3 regions of the Lapidilactobacillus salsurivasis genome follow, and region 3 is predicted to be linked to each of the others. Evidence: predicted binding sites of a transcription regulator. Region 3 holds the regulator's gene; each other region holds the start of a gene.
What was found. Region 3 encodes HrcA, which represses chaperone genes, less so after heat shock. Its sites were predicted from a motif close to TTAGCACTCNNNNNNNNNGAGTGCTAA; they were not measured.
Positions count from the first base shown of each region.

Region 1 (6,769 bases), on a different contig from region 3:
TAAACCTGACTGCCAGTTGGCGTTAAGTCCACGATCCGATCGGCTAAGCTATTGATCAAGTAACGGTCGTGGGAGACGAAAATCAGCGTTCCGGCAAAGTTAGCCAGGGCCTGTTCCAGGACTTCTTTGGACTGGATATCCAAGTGGTTCGTTGGTTCGTCCATCAGCAAGACATTGCGTTTCTCCATGGCCAACTTGGTTAAAAGCAGACGCGCTTTTTCACCACCAGAAAGCTGATGGACCACTTTTTGAACATCATCACCGCTGAACAGGAAACTGCCTAAAACAGTACGAATCTCTTGCTCCGGGAGTAAGGGATGTTCTTGCCAGATCGTTTCCAACACGGTCAATTGTGGGTCCAGTTGGCGTTGATCCTGATCATAGTAACCAATCTGGACGTTGGCGCCAAACTTGAAACTACCGGCTAGCGCGGGAATCTGTTGCAAGAGGGTCTTGACTAAGGTGGACTTACCCACACCGTTGGGGCCGATGATCGCCACGCGCTGGTGCTTGATCACGGCGAAATTGATGGGGCTGGACATGACTCGGTCTTCATAACCGATCGCTAAGTCGCGGACGAAGAGAACTTCCTTACCAGTTTCTTTGGTTAAGTCAAAGTGAAAGTGGAGACTTTGATTACTGTCGACTGGTTTGTCCAGACGAACCATTTTCTCCAACTGTTTCCGGCGCGCTTGTGCTCGTTTGGTGGTGGAAGCTCGGGTGATGTTCTTTTCCACGAAGGTTTCCAGTTTTTTGATCTCCGCTTGTTGCTGCTCGTAAGCCTTGGTTGCCGTCTGGAAGTTCTGAGCCCGTTGTTGCAAATAGGCGCTGTAATTGCCGTGATAATGGGTCAAACTGTGGTGCTCAAGCGCGAAGATTTCCTTGGTAACATGATCCAGGAAGTATTGGTCATGAGAAACAATCAGCAGAGCGCCGCGATAGCTTTGTAAATAGTTTTCTAACCAGTTCAGGGTCTCGATATCCAAGTGGTTGGTCGGCTCGTCTAAAATCAGCAGATCCGGACGTTGCAACAGAATTTTCGCCAGCGCTAGTCGTGAACGTTCACCACCGGATAATGAGCTGATTGGTTTCTGATAAGTTTCAGCTGGGAATTGAAAGCCTTGGAGGACGGTCTTGATTTCCGCCTCGTAGCCGTAGCCGTTCGCCAACTTAAAGCGATTCTGTAGTTGGTCATATTGATTCAATAGTTCCTGATCGGTCGGGTGTTGGGCCAAGTCAAGTTCCAACTGGCGCAATTGGCGTTCCATCGCTTGAACAGCGGCGAAGACCGCCGTCATTTCCGCAATGATCGTGTTGTGGGAATCCAGGCCACTATTTTGAGCCAAATAGCCAATGGTCAGGCCTTTATTCTTGACGACTTGACCCTCATCGGGGGAATCGATGCCGGCGATGATCTTTAGTAATGTTGATTTTCCCGAGCCATTAACGCCCACGAGCCCGACGCGGCCTTGATCTTGGACCTCTAAATTGACACCTGAGAACAGCGTTTCGGCGCCGAAAAAACGAGCGACTTGTTGCGCTTGCAGTATAATCATTGTGAGTTTCCTCCGTAACAAATGAAAATTAATAAAAGTTTAAATTCTTTTGATGTGAGAACATTATAATGTGGAAAGCTATAGAATAAAGGGTTCAAGCATTTTTATTGCATCTTTTTCACGAAACGGTTATTATGCAACTTAGAAAACAAGTTGTTTATTTACTCAATTTGTGGAATAATCATTTTGGATAATTGACAAGCTTTACAAAAAAACGATTGAAAGACTGAGGTGTTTCAGCAATGGCTGAAATAAAAATTCCAAAGGCAACGGCACGCCGTTTACCTTTATATTACCGTTATTTACAATTTCTCCACGATGGCGAGAAAAAGAAGGTTTCCTCCGCGGAACTCTCTGAAGCTGTTAAAGTGGACAGCGCGACGATCCGCCGTGACTTTTCTTACTTTGGCGCTTTAGGCAAACGTGGCTATGGTTATGATGTTGACTCTTTGTTGACATTCTTCAAGCGTTTGCTGAACCAAGACCATTTGACGAATGTGGCTTTGGTTGGTGTGGGCAATTTGGGCCACGCGTTATTGAACTATAATTTCCGGCAAACGAATAATATTCGGATCAGTGCTGCTTTTGATGTGGATCCTGACTTGACAGGCACGATTCAAAGTGGCGTGCCGATTTATCCGATGGCCCAGTTGAAGGAACAGTTGCGCGCGCAACAGATCGATATCGTGATTTTGACGGTGCCAATCGAACAAGCGCAGGAAATCACCGATGAATTGGTCAAAGTTGGCATCAAGGGTATTTTAAACTTCACACCTTTGCGGGTCAATGTGCCCGATGATGTTCGGGTTCACAATGTGGACCTGGCCAACGAATTACAAACGTTGATCTACTTCTTGGACAACTTCAATGAAGACGGCACGTTGATCAACCCATTGGCCCATGATCCCTTGTTCAACTAGATTTTTTTGAAGCATTATTCGCGCAGCCACCTAATTTGATTAGGTGGTTTTTTGATGTCTGGAAGTTAATGAAATGTGGTTCAGGTGAGGCAGCTGCCTGCGCGGAAGGCCGATTGGTTACTTCAGCAAGAAGATAGAGATCAACAACGAGATGCTGTTGTAAATGATGTGGGCGGTGATGGTGACCTTGATCGACTTGGTCTTGTGATAAAGCCAGCACTGCACGACGCCAATGCCCGCGTAGACGATCAAGAAGCGATTGTCATTATGAGCCAAGCCGAAGAGTAGGCTGGAGATCAAGGCCGCGCCGGTGGGGTTCATCAGCCGACTGCCTAAACCGTAAAGCGTTTTGCGAAAAACCAACTCCTCCAAAATTGGGGCGATCAGGGCCGCATAAACGGCATAGAGTGGTGCTTTGCGAACCACTTGCAGAATTTCTTGCGTGTTTTGCGAGGTTTGCGGCGCGCCTGAGAAGAGGGTGATCAGCACCGTGCCCATGAGGTTGACGCCATAGAACAGCAAGAGTCCCAAAAAACCATATAATAACACATCGGCTACTGCGATTTTAGCCTCAGGTTGGATGCCGATCTGACGGTCTGAACGTTGGTCAAACCAAACGAAAACACCGGTCAGCACAATGCTGAGCCCCATTTGCCAATTCACGCCGCTGACGCCTTTCAAGCCCACCGCTGATAAAATCAAGCCGGGAACGAGAAGAATCCCCAAATAGCTCACCACGATCCAAACAATTTTAGACCAAATTTTTCGGGGCTCGATTTCTTGATTAGTCATAGCAATATCCTTTCTTCTTAAGCCGGACTTCGTTGGTGCAGTCCGACGATTGTGCCGCGCCGCGCTGATTTACGCGCTAGAGATGGTCGCAACACGACCTGATAAAGTTGAACAAACTAGTTCCATGATAACAATATTTGTCGCGCAAAAAAAGGTTAACTTTTGTTGGGCTCAACCAGCTTCCCGAAAACAAGCGCTACCTTTCAGTAAAATATGGCCGCTTTGACGACTTTATTTGAAGATTAAACACAAAAAATCAGGAAGTGAGTTGAAATAACTTGCAATCAACCTGAAAAATGCTATTATAAATCTTGTGGTTAGCACTTGATGCAACTGAGTGCTAAAAAAGAATAAATGTTAACGGAGGGATTTTCTGTGTTAAAACCTTTAGGAGATCGTGTGATCGTAACTGTTGAAGAACCAGAGGAACAAACGGTTGGCGGGATTGTTTTAGCAAGTAACGCTAAAGAGAAACCACAAACTGGCAAGATCGTGGCAATCAGCGCAGGTCGCTTTACTGATGATGGTCAGCAAGTACCTTTGACTGTTAAAGCAGGCCAAACGGTGTTATTCGACAAGTATGCTGGCTCTGAAGTTAAATACGAAGGCACGTCATATTTGGTCCTTCACGAGAAAGACATCATGGCGATCGTCGACTAGTTCAGCGTTGACGACAGACGTTATAAATAAAATTTTTTTGATAAGGTGGTAATTTTTAATGACGAAAGAAATCAAATTTTCTGAAGATGCGCGCGCGGCAATGCTTCGCGGCGTTGATCAATTAGCAAATACCGTTAAAACAACTTTAGGACCAAAAGGCCGCAATGTTGTTTTGGAGAAATCATATGGCTCACCTGAAATCACCAATGATGGGGTCACCATTGCCAAAGACATTGAATTAGAAGATCATTTCGAGAACATGGGCGCGAAACTGGTTTCCGAAGTTGCCTCGAAGACCAACGATATCGCTGGTGATGGGACCACAACCGCCACAGTTTTGGCCCAAGCGATCATTCGCGAAGGGATGAAGAACGTCACTGCTGGCGCCAACCCAGTTGGTATCCGCCGCGGGATCGAATTAGCGACCACCACTGCGGTAGCCGAGTTACACAAGATCGCGCATAAAGTTGAAAACAAGAGTCAAATCGCGCAAGTCGCTTCAGTTTCTTCTTCCAGCGAAGAAGTCGGTAAATTGATTGCTGACGCCATGGAAAAAGTTGGTCATGATGGTGTGATCACGATCGAAGAATCCAAAGGGATTGAAACAGATCTCAGTGTGGTTGAAGGAATGCAATTCGATCGCGGCTACTTGTCCCAATATATGGTGACAGATAACGACAAGATGGAAGCTGACTTAGACAATCCTTACATTTTGATCACCGACAAGAAGATCAGCAACATTCAAGAAATCCTGCCAATGTTGCAAGAAATCGTGCAACAAGGTAAGGCGCTCTTGATCATTGCGGACGATGTGGAAGGCGAAGCATTGCCAACCTTAGTTCTGAACAAGATCCGCGGGACCTTTAATGTTGTTGCCGTCAAGGCGCCTGGCTTTGGCGATCGTCGTAAGGCGCAATTGGAAGATATCGCTGTTTTGACCGGTGGGACTGTCATTACTAGTGACCTTGGCTTGGAATTGAAGGATACCAAGTTGGAACAATTGGGTCAAGCTGGTAAAGTGACCGTCACTAAGGACAACACCACGATCGTTGAAGGCGCTGGTGCCAAAGACGCGATCCAGGAACGGGTGGACTTGATCAAGGGTCAAATCGCCGACACAACTTCTGATTTCGATCGGGAAAAATTGCAAGAACGTTTGGCTAAATTAGCTGGCGGTGTTGCGGTGATCAACGTCGGGGCTGCAACTGAAACTGAATTGAAAGAACGCAAATATCGCATCGAAGACGCGCTGAACGCAACACGGGCCGCAGTTGAAGAAGGCTATGTCGCTGGTGGTGGGACTGCTTTTGTCAACGTCATCTCTGCTGTTAAAGCCTTGCAAGAAACTGGCGATGTTCAAACTGGGATCAACATCGTGGTTCGGGCCTTGGAAGAACCAGTTCGTCAAATCGCTGAAAATGCGGGGATGGAAGGTTCCGTCATTGTGGAACACATGAAGGGCCAAGCAAACGAGGTTGGTTATAACGCTGCCACTGATAAGTGGGAGAATATGATCGAGGCCGGAATCTTGGATCCAACTAAGGTCACTCGTTCGGCGTTACAAAATGCAGCCAGTGTTGCTGCTTTGATGTTAACGACAGAAGCTGTTGTGGCTGATAAGCCAGAACCTGAGAAGTCTGATGCTCCTGCTGGCCCTGGTGCTGGCATGGGCGGCATGATGTAAGCTGTTCTACCAAAAATGGTTACCAAAAGAGGTCGATCCCCACGGATCGCCTCTTTTTCTATGCTCATTTTTGCAGCGTCATCCTACTACTGGACTTGGCGCCACCGTTTAATGATCGGTTTGGCGTTGGTGTGGGTGCGATTGGGGGCGCGGTATAACTTGTTGATTTTGCGGTTACATTTTCGTCAGATTAGTTTTGTGTTTAGCTTTAGAAACAGATATACTGATACAGTAGACTGTCAGATAAAGTGGGTGAGTTCTTGGCAACAAAACACGAAGAGATCATTCGTTATTTAGAAACTTTGCCGATCGGCCAGAAGGTTTCGGTGCGCTCGATCGCGCATGAGCTTCAGGTCAGCGAAGGCACGGCATATCGGGCCATCAAATCGGCAGAAACCAATGGGTTAGTGGCGACGATTGAGCGGGTCGGTACGGTCCGAATAGAGAAGGAGCGACCGAAACAGATCGAGGAACTGTCTTTCTCAGACATTCTTGAGTTGATCAATGGGCGCTTACTTGGCGGCGCGGCCGGACTAGCGAAAACTTTAAATAAATTTGTGATTGGCGCGATGACGGAAGAGGCGATGATTCCCTATATCACGCCAATGTCGCTGGTGATCGTTGGGAATCGAACGGGCGCTCAGCAAATCGCTCTGGAACACGGTGCCGCGGTGTTGATCACCGGTGGCTTTGAGGCGTCAAGCGAGAATATTCGCCTGGCTGATGATGAAGAGTTGCCTTTGATCAGTACCAGTTATGACACTTATACCGTGGCAAGCCTGATCAACCGGGAGATTTCCAACAAGAATATCAAGCAAGACATTTTGACGGTCAACGACGTTTATGAGCCTCGTGACCAGATCCAGGTATTGCTGCAATCGCAAAAGGTCAGTGATTATCTGGCTTTGCGTAATAGCACCAATAAATCGCGGTTTGCGGTGGTCACCGAAAAAGGACGCTTGGTCGGCGTGATCACTTATCACGATATTCAGGGTTTCAGCGCGGGAACTGGGCTTGATAAGGTGATGGTCAAGAATCCGATTACGGTGACTTTACACACCTCGTTGGCTAACGCGACGCATCTACTGATGTCCAATTCGATTGATTTACTGCCAGTCGTCGATACTGGGTTCAATTTAGTCGGTTTGGTCAATCGC
Region 1 covers NZ_BAAABI010000009.1:12,678-19,446, reverse strand. The annotation lists gene ACYVSB_RS10265 (ABC-F family ATP-binding cassette domain-containing protein) at 1-1,556, opposite strand, end outside; gene ACYVSB_RS10260 (redox-sensing transcriptional repressor Rex) at 1,799-2,476, shown strand; gene ACYVSB_RS10255 (lysostaphin resistance A-like protein) at 2,594-3,268, opposite strand; gene groES (co-chaperone GroES) at 3,644-3,928, shown strand; gene groL (chaperonin GroEL) at 3,987-5,612, shown strand; gene ACYVSB_RS10240 (DRTGG domain-containing protein) at 5,873-6,769, shown strand, end outside.
Region 1: the regulator HrcA is predicted to act here: its motif matches at 3,586-3,612, upstream of groES (co-chaperone GroES).

Region 2 (6,769 bases), on a different contig from region 3:
GTTGGCGGAAGGACCAACGCCGGTGGTTGAAGGGCAGTTCTCTGATGATGAGCAGGAGCCTTATACGTCCGCGGATGTGCGCTACACAGTTCGTGGTCATAATCTTTATGCGATCGCGTTGAAAGGCGCGCCAGATGGTCATTACGATTTTCCAGCCCTAGGAGAACAGAATGCGGAAAAGGGCGCCGAATTCCACGGATTGATCAAGTCCTTGACCCAGCTAGGCTCTGACGCAGCCGTTGAGTATACCCGCGATCCAAGAGGCTTGCATTTACAAACGGCTGGCAATTCTGGCACGCAACCCGTTGTATTCCGTCTGGAGTTGCAGTAGCCCGCGCCGACTTCATCTAGACCGTTTGAGCGGGTGATCAAACGCGGCGGCTAAGACGAACCAGTACTAGCAAGGCCCAATGATTATCAACTGGTGCAAACAAACACCAAGGCGTACCAACCAGTACTAACAAGTTTCCACGATTACCAACCAGTAGCAGAATTACCAATGAGTACCAGAAAATCACAAGGATTATCAGCAAACCCAGTGAAAATCCAACGCTAAACTAACTTTTTGTCAACTTTCCAACGAGTAATCGCGGGAAGTTGGCTTTTTTTCGGTGTTTCTCGGGCAAAAAAGTGCTTGTTCCAATTGCCAGTCGCGCCAATCAATGATACGATGCTTTTATGTGTTTTTGATTTCCGCTGGTTTTGTGTGATCTTTTTAAGGTCGGCACGCCGGCAGTTTAAGGGGTATTTGAATGTTCTCTCTATTACTTGTGGTGATTTACGCGGCGTTTATTAGTTTGGGTCTGCCGGATTCGTTGATTGGTTCTGCTTGGCCGGTGATGCATGGGCAGTTGCACGTGCCTGTTTCCTATGCGGGGATGGCGACCATGATTATTGCTGGCGGGACAATTATTTCTAGCTTGTTTTCTGATCGCTTGATTCGCCGTTTTGGCGCTGGCGTGGTGACCGCAGCCAGTGTGCTGACCACGGCGATCGCCTTATTTGGCTTCTCATTTAGTCCGAATTTCGTGGTGCTTTGCTTATGGGCAGTGCCTTACGGTTTAGGCGCCGGCGCCGTTGACGCGGCTTTGAACAATTATGTCGCCTTGCATTATAAGTCGCGGCAGATGAACTGGCTGCATTGTTTCTGGGGTGTGGGCGCGGCAATCAGTCCGGCAATCATGGGCGGCTTCTTAGCGCGAAACAACAATTGGCAGGGTGGTTATCGCGCGGTTGGCTATTTGCAAATTGGGCTGACCATTATTTTGTTCTTGAGCTTACCTTTGTGGCAACACAATCGTCCTCGGCCAAAAGTTACGTCCACCACCACGGATGCACCAACCGAAATGGGCACCGCCGCTGAACCCCGGCTAAGTTTACCGCAGATTTTGCGGATGCCAGGGGTGGTGACGGCTTTGGTAGCCTTCTTCGCTTATTGTTCCCTGGAAGGAACGACCGGTTTATGGGCCAGCAGTTACCTGGTGCAAGCTAAAGGGGTCGCGCCAGATGTCGCGGCGCGGTTTGCTTCCTTATTCTTCATCGGAATCACAGTCGGTCGCTTCTTCAGTGGCTTGGTCGCCGATCGTTGGGGTGATCATCAGCTGGTGCGCGTCGGTATTAGCATTTTATTAGTGGGCGTCTTTTTGTTGATCTTGCCGGTGCAAGCGACCCAGTTGTCCCTGATTGGCCTAGTAGTGATTGGCTTGGGCTGCGCGCCGATCTATCCGGCAATCATTCATGCCACCCCGATGAACTTTGGCGCCGAGAATTCTCAGGCCATTATCGGGGTCCAAATGGCCAGCGCTTATGTGGGCTCAACCTTCATGCCCCCCTTGTTTGGCGTGTTGGCCAGTACGTTCTCCATTGGCCTCTATCCTGTTTACCTGTTGATTTTCGCCCTGATCCTGTTAGTCATGACCGAATGGCTCAGTCAACAGGTGCTGCATAAGGCTTGGGACTAAGATAATTGCGTTTGGAAAAATAGATTCGTTTGCGGTGGAGCGGTGCTGAAGAGCGCCGCTTTTTTCGTCGGCAATTGTTTGAAGTTTATCCGCGAAATGCGCTAGTTTCTGTTTCCGATTTCTTGCTTTGGGGCAGGTGTGGTGGGGTTTGGCGCGTAGGCGCAACCGGCTGGGACTGCTGATGCGGACTGGAACGTGGTGGGCGTCGTTTGAAGCCAATCCGCAAAGAACGCGGCTTGTCTTCAAATCGAGCCTTGTCCTAAGCGGCAAAGCCGCCAAGGACAATTTCACCACTGAGCCGCGCAGTCCCAGCCGGTTGCTAGGCAGAATTGCGCCTATCTGCAATAGAAGATGGGTATCTGACGAAGTGCTTTTGCAAGCAAGAGGTCAAAACAATCGCCCCTTTTTTGGTGGTACAGCAACATCAACTGATGCGGATTATAGCTGGTTGGTCCAGTTTGCGTAGGCTAGAAATCTTTACCAGTTTTCTCAACAATCCTTGGCAGGATACTGACCGAATTAGCCGATTCATCTAGAACTTACCTCAGTTTATCAAGCAGACTGTACTGGTGTCACCAATTTAAAGCTTGCACCCACTAATCACGGCCGTCAATTGCGTGGCTCCCTATCAATTGGCAACAGCCTACCAGTTGGCGTGAGTGCTCAAACGTCTGTTATAACGTTGAGCAGCGCAAGCCGCGGACAACATTGAAACGTGTTCGTCGACCCAGCTCCTTGCGCTAGCTACGCAATTGTTCCGGAAGCATAGTGCGGCTTCCAAAACAATTGCTAGGTTAATGCTCAAAGTCAACCCGTTGTGTTCCACACTCTGGCGTTGGTGGTTCGTTTGTTAGTTGGCGGAAGGTCGGGCTGGGGGTGAGTCAGCCGCGATATTATTGTTGGCGATTTATCGCCTACAATAAGGCCGAGTTTTGAGATTTTCGGTGGGTTTCCGAAAAGCTCAAAATCGTGCCCGCCGCGTTCCACCACCCCCAGCCCGACCTGGAGCCCCACCACATCTGTCAACCACCAACGCCACGAGCAGCGCAAGCCGCGGCCAATCTACGCTCGCACTTTCCCGATTGCAAAAGCAGGCAAACCTTTTTATAATGAATAAGTCACTTAGGACATTTGCTTCGGGCCCATCTGCCACACCCTGCGTCGCTGAGAATGCAGTTGGCAGCGCGGACCCAGCGCAGAAACTCACAGCCCTAACGTCAAGCATCAAGTAAATATTGGTTCCTAGCGCGGTTGGCCGTTCAGGCAAGACCGGCGCCGTGCAAGGACAAAGAAGGTTGAGTACTCAAGCGATGGCACAACGAATTGAGATTCTAGTTACCCTGAATGAAGCCTATTTGCCGCCGCTCCAAGTCATGTTGGTTTCATTGTTTGAAAATAATCCCCAGCAGTCCTTTCGCATCTGGCTGATCCATCGCCAGATTCCTGCGGCGAAATTGGCCGCGTTAGGGCAGTTGGTCCATAGTTTTGGTGGTCAATTGAAACCGATTCAGGTTGATGGGCAGCATTGGACCGGCGCGCCAACGGAAAACCGCTATCCAATGGAAATGTATTTCCGCTTGTTGTGCGCTAATATTTTACCGAAAAACGTCAAACGGGTCCTTTATTTGGATCCGGATATTCTGGTGGTCAATCCAGTCCAGCAACTTTGGCAAGTGGAACTGGACGGCAAAATGTTGGCGGCGGCGACGCATTCGGGCATGACGCACCTGGTCACTGGAATCAATAATATCCGCCTAGGCACCGACCACGGTTACTATAACTCTGGGGTGATGCTGATTGATTTGGTGCAAGCGCGGAAAATCATCAAGTTTGCCGACATCGAACAGATCATTAATGAACACAGCGACTTGTTGCTGCTGCCTGATCAGGATATTTTAAATTTCTTGTACGGTGAGGACATCAAAGAAATTACTGAGGAAAATTGGAATTACGACGCGCGGAAATATCCCCTTTATTTTACCCGCAGTCTTGGCAAACATGATTTGCAGTGGACCTTGGCCAACACGGCCATTTTACATTTTTGTGGCCATCCTAAACCTTGGGAAGCCCATCATGACACGCGCTTCACCGCGCTGTATCTCAATTACCAGCAGTTGACGGCTCGTCGTTTGCGGACTTTGGCGCCAGCGCTGGTAGAACCTCCAGCAGAATCGACCGCGACCAGTGACAGCCAGTGAGTTTTTGGTGTAAACTAAAGGCGTGTCAAAAAGCAAAAAAAGTAAGTAAAATTGTTTGACCTATTTTGACTAATATGCTAAATTAGCAGAGTAGTTCGAACAGTGCTAATTGAAAAAGAACTAAACTCAAGGAGGCTACACGATGTTAGTACCTACAGTTATTGAACAAACTTCCCGGGGCGAACGCGCTTATGATATTTACTCACGCTTGCTGAAGGATCGGATCATCATGCTGTCTGGCGAAGTCAATGACCAGATGGCCAACTCGATCATCGCCCAATTACTCTTCTTGGACGCTCAAGATTCAACTAAAGATATTTCCCTTTACATCAACTCACCAGGTGGGGTGATCACTTCAGGTTTGGCGATCATGGATACGATGAATTTCATCAAGTCCGACGTCCAAACAATCGCGATCGGCATGGCCGCTTCCATGGCCAGCGTCCTGTTGACTGCTGGGACCAAAGGCAAGCGCTTTGCCTTACCTAACTCAACGGTTTTGATCCATCAACCTTTGGGTGGCGCTCAAGGCCAAGCCACAGAGATCGAGATTGCCGCGGAAGAAATCATCAAGACCCGCAAAAAGATGAACCAGATCTTAGCTGACGCCACTGGCCAAACCTTGGAAACCATTCAAAAGGATACTGAACGGGATAATTATATGACCGCTCAGGAAGCTTTGGATTATGGTTTGATCGACAAGATCATGGTCAACATGAACGATAAATAAAGTATTGAAATCAACTCAGATCAATTAAGTTAGAAAAACGCTACGGCCGGTTGCCGTAGCGTTTTTTGGTATTTAGATCAAGTTGAGCGAGCTCAATTTCAGCGATTAGCAGTCAAGGCGCCTTTTGACGAGGTTAGTTAAATCATTGCTGCCAATAATCAGCGGCGATCCGTTGACCTTGATCGATCTTGGCCCATTGTTGGTCGGCGGTCAGCTCGTTGCCGCCATCGCAGGAAGCAAAACCACACTGATGGGACAAGTAAAGGCGCTCCTTGGGAATGATCTGGCTGGCCTGGTCCAATAGGCGATAAACCCGGGCTTCATCATCCAAATGATCGGTCTTGCTAGAAAGCAAGCCCAAGACAACGGTGACCGCCGGTTTATTCGCTAGAACAGCCAGCGCGGAAAGGTCGCCGGCCCGCTCGTCGTCCCATTCCAAAAAGAACCGATCATAGTGTTGCTCGCCGAGAAACTTTTGCGCGATCGTGGCGTAACTGCCACCAGCGGCGTGCCGGCTAGCGTAGTTACCGCGACAATTGTGGGTCCAGACTTTTAGCCCCAAAGCGTGGCCGTAATCGGCGACTTCATTATTGATCGCGATGAAGGTATCCGCCAAATCGATAACATCACCATTACCAGCGGCGAAGAAACTTTGTTGATTATCCGGCGCGAACAGTTCCCAGAGGCAATCGTCAAATTGAATGATCGTTCCGCCAGCGTCGCGATAATCACGCAGAAATTCTTTGTAGGCGTTGATCAACCCCGCGCGGAGTTCAGCTTGATTGGCGTAAACTTGATCGGGTCCATATAAATGATCAAAAATCGCCAATTCCGTGAAAGCGTGGGCCGCGCCCCAAACAGTGGTTTTGACAGTGGTCGCGCCGGCTTGAGCTTTGAGCGCTTTGAAGATATCAATGAAATGATGTTGGCGGCCAGATAAGGGGGCGGTGATCCGCAAGCCAATGTCCTTGCGGGTCTCAAACGCGCCACCGTCGTGATCTTGGAAGGTGTAACCTTGCTTGGCGATGTAGCGTTCAACGCCGCCGAAGCCCCAGATGAAGTCCAAGTGCCACATTGATTTAGAATATTCGCCGTCAGTAAGGACACTTAGTCCGTGGGCTTTTTGTTCCGCAACGACCGTTTTGATCGCGGCAGTCTCAGCGGCCTGATAACCAGGAAAATCGTGATAAAACGGATAGGTGATATCATCGCGTTGTTCGATTTGGTTTTTATAAGTCAAGAGTGAAGTCGGTCGTAATAATGAACCAACTGTTTGAAAATGAGTTGTTGTCATGGGAATCCTCCAGAAATAAGTCTTGAGGATATCATAGCAAGTTTTTCGGATAATAGATAATACCGGTTAACTTTGTGCTATGATAGGTAAAAACTATAACGGAGGGGCAAACCATGCGCATCCAACAACTAACCTATTTAGAAAAAATCGCGGCAACCGGCTCGATCAACGAGGCCGCCAAACAACTCTTTATCAGTCAACCCTCGTTGTCCCAGGCAATGAAGGAGTTGGAAAAGGAATATCACTTGCAATTGTTTTATCGCAGCAAATTAGGAATCACGCTAACAGCTGAGGGGCGGGAATTTCTGAACTACGCGCGGGGAATCTTGGATCAGGTCAATTTATTGAATGACCATTTCGATGTGGACGTGGTTCGCAAGCACGTTTTTAGTGTTTCCGGGCAGCATTACGCCTTTGTGGTCCACGCTTTTGTCGAGTTGGTCAAGCGGATCGGCCAAGATGAATATCAATTCACCTTGCGGGAGACGCAAACGCAGAATGTCCTAGATGATATTCAAACTTTTCGCAGTGAGATCGGAGTGATCTACTTGAATCAGTTTAATCGAGCGGTGCTAACGCGGTTGAT
Region 2 covers NZ_BAAABI010000004.1:77,501-84,269, forward strand. The annotation lists gene ACYVSB_RS06200 (alpha-L-fucosidase) at 1-331, shown strand, start outside; gene ACYVSB_RS06205 (MFS transporter) at 753-1,961, shown strand; gene ACYVSB_RS06210 (hypothetical protein) at 2,110-2,427, shown strand; gene ACYVSB_RS06215 (glycosyltransferase family 8 protein) at 3,272-4,159, shown strand; gene clpP (ATP-dependent Clp endopeptidase proteolytic subunit ClpP) at 4,302-4,889, shown strand; gene ACYVSB_RS06225 (cobalamin-independent methionine synthase II family protein) at 5,032-6,183, opposite strand; gene ACYVSB_RS06230 (LysR family transcriptional regulator) at 6,297-6,769, shown strand, end outside.
Region 2: the regulator HrcA is predicted to act here: its motif matches at 4,242-4,268, upstream of clpP (ATP-dependent Clp endopeptidase proteolytic subunit ClpP).

Region 3 (6,769 bases):
CAGTGTCATTGGCTTCTTGCGCCTTCTTCAAAGCGTCACGAGCGTCTTCAGCTTGCTTGATTTCTTCGTCAGAAACCTTGCCTTTGAGTTCGCCTAAAGTCTTTTCAGTTTGGAAGAGTAATTGGTCAACATCGTTCTTCAAGTCAACTTCTTCCTTACGCTTCTTATCTTCTTCAGCGTTCTCGTCGGCTTCTTTCTTCATCCGCTCGATTTCTTCGTCGGACAAGCCTGATGAACTCTTGATGGTGATCTTTTGTTCCTTGCCAGTGCCCATATCCTTCGCGGAAACGTTAACGATCCCGTTACGGTCGATATCGAAAGTCACTTGGATTTGTGGGACGCCCCGAGGTGCAGCTGGAATATCCGTTAATTGGAAACGACCCAAAGTCTTGTCGTCAGCTGCCATTGGCCGTTCGCCTTGGAGCACGTGGATGTCAACAGCAGGTTGATTATCAGCGGCCGTGGAGAAGGTTTGTGACTTGGAAGTTGGGATCGTCGTGTTCCGATCGATCAACTTGGTGAAGACACCACCCATAGTTTCGATCCCCAATGATAATGGCGTGACGTCAAGCAAGACAACGTCCTTCACATCACCAGCGATCACGCCACCTTGGATCGCCGCGCCAATGGCAACGGCTTCGTCAGGGTTGATCGAATGGTCTGGTTCCTTGCCTGTCCAGCTCTTAACGGCATCTTGAACAGCTGGGATCCGAGTTGAGCCACCATTTAAAATAACTTTATCAATATCCGCGTTGCTTAAACCAGCGTCACGCATGGCGTTTTCAACGGGGATCCGAGTTTTTTCAACTAAATCAGCGGTCAATTGGTCGAATTGTGCCCGGGTCAAAGTTTCTTCCAAGTGTAAAGGTCCATTAGCGCCGGCAGAAATAAATGGCAAGCTGATCGAGGTTTGGCTAACGCCAGACAAGTCTTTCTTGGCCTTTTCAGCAGCGTCCTTCAAGCGTTGCATCGCCATCTTGTCTTGAGACAAGTCGATGCCATTCGCCTTTTTGAATTGGGCGACAAGCCAGTCGATGATCTTGTTATCAAAGTCATCGCCACCTAAACGAGTGTCACCGTTCGTGGACAGAACTTGGAAAACACCGTCGCCTAATTCCAAGATGGACACGTCAAAAGTCCCACCACCAAGGTCATAAACTAAAACTTTCTCGTCAGCGTCGCCTTTATCAAGGCCATAAGCCAAAGCGCTGGCCGTTGGTTCGTTGATGATCCGTTGCACATTCAAGCCGGCGATCTTCCCAGCGTCTTTAGTGGCCTGACGTTGGCTGTCGTTGAAGTAAGCAGGCACCGTAATGACCGCGTCTGTCACAGTTTCGCCAAGATAGTCCTCAGAGAATTTCTTGATGTACTGCAAGATCATCGCGGAAATTTCTTGTGGGGTGTATTCCTTGCCATTAGCTGAGACTTTGTAGCCAGCCTCGCCCATATGACGTTTGATCGAAGAAATTGTATCAGGGTTGGTGATCGCTTGCCGCTTGGCAACTTCACCAACTTGGATTTCACCGTCTTTGAAAGCCACGACAGATGGAGTCGTCCGATTGCCTTCTGGGTTTGTAATGATTTTTGGTTTGCCGCCTTCAAGGACTGCAACTGCAGAGTTGGTTGTCCCTAAGTCGATCCCAATAACTTTTGCCATATTGAATTACCTCACTTATTATTTAAAAATTAATTGACTTTGATTGAAACAAGTTCGCTCAACGCGGCTATTTGGCCACGATGACCATCGCTGGCCGGATCGTGCGATCTTTCAGGCAATAGCCCTTTTGCAGGACCTGATAGATCGTGTCCGCTGGATGTTCAGCGTCGGCTGGCGCCGTTTGCACGGCCTGATGATAATGAGGATCAAATGGTTCGCCGACCTGACCAACCGCGGTAATGGCGTTATCTTGCAAAGCTGCTTGTAGGTGATCCAGCACCATCGCCACACCCTTGTGCAGTTGCTGCGCTGATTCGCCTTCCACTTTAACAGCTAACGCCCGCTCCAAGTTATCCACCACTGGTAAAATCGCCGTGCCTAACTTTTGGGCCGCGTATTTCGCTTGGGTTTCGCGTTCTTTCTCATGGCGCGCGTGCATGTTCTGGATTTCAGCCTGGGCACGCAACCATTGATCTTGTAAATCCTCATTCTTCGCGGTTAGATCCGCCACTTTTTGTTCTAACACAGCCGGATCAGTGGCAATAACCTCTTTCAGATCTTCATCATTCAGATCCTCGATTACTTGCTTCACTGATTCTTGCTGCTTCGCCTTTTTGGCGGCTTTCTTACTTTCTTTAGCCTGTTTCGCCTGTTCTGCGAATTTCGCGTCTTTTTCAGATGGAAATTCAACTGGCTGCTCAGGTTGTTTGTTTGTCTTAGCGGACAAATCCGTCACTCCTTTGATTTAAACTAGCTATCATCGTGAAAATAGCCGTAATACTCAACTAGCTTCTTAACCAATTCATCGCTGAAAAGTTGTAACAACCCAATCAGTTGCGAATAGGGCATGCTGGTGGGCCCGAGAATCGCGATCACGCCATCCCCGTGCTGACCCACATGATACTTGGCCGTGATCAAACCATAGTCACTAAGCAGCGAATTATTGAATTCGTCGCCTAAGCGGACGGAAATCGGACCTAGAACTTGTTGCGGATCTTGCGGATTTTTCGCCGCGGCCAACTGATCCAGATCCAATAACGATGGCAAGATCGATTCCTTGTCAAGCAGTTGATACACACTCTTCAGCTGATCAAGATCGGTCGGTTGGGCGAAACTCAGGAGATTGGAACGACCACCCACATAGAAATGTTGCGAGGCCGCCCGCTTCAACACATCACCAAACAAATCGATAAAACCAGTCGAAGAATGCAAATATTTCGTCAACAATTGGGGAATTTCACTGGCGAGTTTTTGTTTCACGACAGCCAGAGGCAAGCCGACCAGTTGATCATTAATGATCCGGACGGCCTTCTCCAAATCGTCGGAGCTGATCAAATGCAACAACCGATAAACGCGACTTTCCACCGTCCCAGCGCTGGTCGCCAAAATGGCAATGATCTGATCATGACCCAACGGAATCACCCGAAACCCAGTTAACGTCACATTGGCGCTTTCCGGTCCCAGTGAAATCGTGGTGTAATTGGTCAAATTTGATAAAATCGTCGCGGATTGCTTGACGATCTCATCGATTTCATGATAATCGTGGTCAAAGTTCGCCGCGATTTTATCAAAAACCTGCGGCGAGACCGCGGTCGGTTGCAGCAAATGATCGAGATAATAACGATAACCAGCCGTTGATGGGATCCGTCCCGATGATGTGTGATTTTTCATGATCAACCCATCATCTTCCAGCGCCGCCATTTCATTACGAATCGTGGCGGAACTGATGTGGAACGGCAATTGACCCATCAATGTCTTGGAACCAACAGGCTGTCCTGTTTCGTTATAAATACGAACAATCTCTGCCAAAATCAGTGCCTGACGTTTGGTCGGCATAGTTATCACCTCTTTTTTAGCACTTGATTGTTATGAGTGCTAACAACACTATAAAATATACCAACCGCGGCTTTTAAAGTCAAGGAAACGCACCATTTTTCTTTAAAAAAACGTGAAATCAGACCGGGGACCGATGAGCTTCTCCGCCCTGATTGTCGATGGGACTCAACCCATGCTCAGACTAGATAAAGTAGTTTGCCCGCGGCTTGCGCTGCGCGTGGCGTTGGTGGTGGGCAGATGTGGTAGGGCTCCAGGTCGGGCTGGGGGTGGTGGAACGCTGCGGGCACGACTTGAAGCTTTTCGGAAGTGCACCGAAAATCTTCAAGCTCGGCCTTATTGTAGGCGATAAATCGCCAACAATAATATCGCGGCTGACTCACCCCCAGCCCGACCTTCCGCCAACGAGCAAACGAACCACCAACGCCACGCTCCGCTCCAGCCGCTCAACGTTATAACAGTCGTTTGAGCGCTCACGCCGATTGGCAAGCTATGGTCAATTGATAAGGAGCCACGCAATTGGCGACCGTGGTTAGTGGTCACAAGTTTTAAATTGGTGACACCAGGATAGTCTGCTTGATAAACCGGACTAGTTCTCAGTGAATCACCTGAATCGGTTTTTTTCCAACCAATGATTGTTTATGGAGCGGATAAAGATGTTCCACTTACGCAAAATGTCCCGACCTTCTAATCCAAATCCGTTGGCATTGCCGTATCACCCAAAAAGGTCATTTGTTCGACCGCGGCTTGCGCTGCGAAATTCGGGGTGAGCTCGCTGTGGGCGTCACTTTGAGCTTTTCGGAAAACCACCGAAAATCTCAAAGCTGAGCCTTGGTCTAAGTGGCAAAGCCACTAAGACCAATTTCACGGCGATCTCACCCCGAATTTCTCCGCTCCAGCCGCTCAACGTTTTAACAGCCGTTTGAGCGCTCACGCCATCTTGTAAGCTATTGTTAAATTGATGGGGAGCCACGCAACTGACGACCATGGTTAATAGTTACCAGCTTTAAATTGGTGACACCAGGATAGTCTGCTTGATAAACTGAGTCAAGTTCTTGATCAGTCCGTTGAATCGGTCGGTTTCCACCCATGAATTGTTAAAGAAACAAACGGAACTGTTCAGCCTACGCAAAAGATACCGACCGCCTGATTCAAAATCCGTTGTTATTCTGTACCACGAAAAAAGTGTGATGGCTTTGACCACTACACTTGCAAAAGTACTTCGTCAGATATTCAAATCCGATTGTAGATAGGCTCAATTCTGTTCAGCAACCGGGTCGGGCCATGCGGCTCAGCAGTGAAATTATTCTTTGCGGCTTTGCCGCTTAGAATAAGGCTTGATTTTGAGACAAGCCGCGGTTTTTGCGGATTGGCTCAAAACAACGCCCACTGCGTTCCAGCCGCACAAATGGCCCGACCCGGTTGCGCTCACGCGCAACACCCAACCACATCTGCAATCAAAGCAAAAAAAGCGGCGTGACCGCCACTTTTCAAAACCAAAACCACACCTGCAAATCAAACCAACATGAAATCAGCGAAAACATCATTGCCAACAAACCGACCGCGCTCAGTCAGCGCATAAGCAGGCCCCAGATCGACCAGCAACCCCTGCTGGATCAACCGGGGGATCACCTGGGGATAAACCGCCAAGATCGAACGGCCGAAACGTTCCTGAAAGCGGGCTTTTTCCACCCCGGCGTTTAGCCTTAGACCGAGGAAAAGTTGCTCCTCGATTTGTTGATCAGTGGTGATCTGCTCCGCCGTTAGGATCGGTAATCGTTCCTGAGCCAAGGGCTGCAAGTATTGTTGGATCGCGCCGAAATTCTGATACCGAGTTTGCCCCAAGTAGCCCGACGCGCCGGCGCCAAAACCAAAATAATGCTCATTATGCCAATAGACCAGGTTATGTTGCGATTGAAAACCCGGTCGGGCAAAGTTGCTGATCTCGTACTGTTCGATGCCATGGGCGTTCAACGTGTCCATTGCCAGCTGATACATATCCGCTTCCATATCTTGACTGGGCAGCTGTAATTTACCCCGGCGCATCAAGTTGTAGAAAACTGTTTTGCGTTCTAAAATCAGCGAATAGGTCGCGTAATGAGGAATTTCCAGCGCCAAGGCCTGACGCAAACTGCGTTGAAAATCAACCAGATCCTGACCCGGCAAGCGATAGATCAGGTCAATGGAAATGTTGTCAAAACCAGCTTGTTGGGCCTGTTCCACCGCCTGGACCGCCTGACGCGCCGTATGGGTACGGCCGATTTTTTTCAAAACGGTGTCATTGAATGACTGGACCCCGATGCTGAGCCGGTTGACGCCGTGGGACCGAAGCAAGGCGAGTTTGGTGTCATCAAGGAGGTCATTGGGATTGGCCTCAAAGGTCACTTCTTGACCGTGAAATGGCAACAATTCCTGAACACCGGTCAAGAGGAAGTCCAGCTCCGCCGCAGGTAAGGCGCTGGGGGTGCCGCCGCCGAAATAAATGGTGCCAATGGCCACATCGGGATATTGAGCCAAGGTCAAACGGATCTCGGCCAGCAACGCCACCAAATAATCATGGACCGGTTGCCCATTGATCAGCACCTTGTTGAAATTGCAATAGTAACAAATATGATCACAAAAAGGAATATGAATATAGACAGCGGCCTGTTGGCGACTAACCTGTGCTACCATGTGCGTTCCTCCTATTCGGACACTTTGAAAATGACTGCCGCGCTGATTTTAACGAACATTTTAAGCCTTGTCCGCGGCCAAAAAAGCGCGACTCTGTTGGGCATCTTTTTGTAACTGGGCGACTAATCCTGCCGCGCCGGTAAATTTGACTTCACCCCGTAAATAGTGATACCAGCGCAATTTGACCGTCTCACCATAAATATCCAGATCAAAATCAAAAATATTACATTCCACGGTCAGCGGATGGTCAGCGCCAAACGTGACATTGCGGCCAATCGAAGTCATTGACGGGTACCAACGCCCCTGAACCAAGATTTCGGTGGTATAGATCCCCACGCCGGGCAAGCGCTCCCCGTGAGTCGTGCGAATATTCGCCGTTGGGTAGCCCAAGGTCCGGCCGCGCGCCTCGCCATGGACCACGATGCCTGAGGTTTGATACACATAACCCAGCAAGTGATTCGCCGCATCAACTTGACCGCTAGCCAACGCGTCGCGAATAGCGCTAGATGAGATCTTATGGGCCAACAATTGCTGTTGCGGCACTTCAATGATTTCGAAACGGTCTTGGGCATAAGCCGGTAAATGAGCCATATCAGCGATGGTTTT
Region 3 covers NZ_BAAABI010000002.1:7,949-14,717, reverse strand. The annotation lists gene dnaK (molecular chaperone DnaK) at 1-1,657, opposite strand, end outside; gene grpE (nucleotide exchange factor GrpE) at 1,725-2,384, opposite strand; gene hrcA (heat-inducible transcriptional repressor HrcA) at 2,408-3,493, opposite strand; gene ACYVSB_RS02020 (hypothetical protein) at 3,827-4,033, opposite strand; gene ACYVSB_RS02015 (hypothetical protein) at 4,178-4,300, opposite strand; gene ACYVSB_RS02010 (hypothetical protein) at 4,275-4,463, opposite strand; gene ACYVSB_RS02005 (hypothetical protein) at 4,444-4,581, opposite strand; gene ACYVSB_RS02000 (hypothetical protein) at 4,788-4,970, shown strand; gene hemW (radical SAM family heme chaperone HemW) at 5,006-6,163, opposite strand; gene ribF (riboflavin biosynthesis protein RibF) at 6,224-6,769, opposite strand, start outside.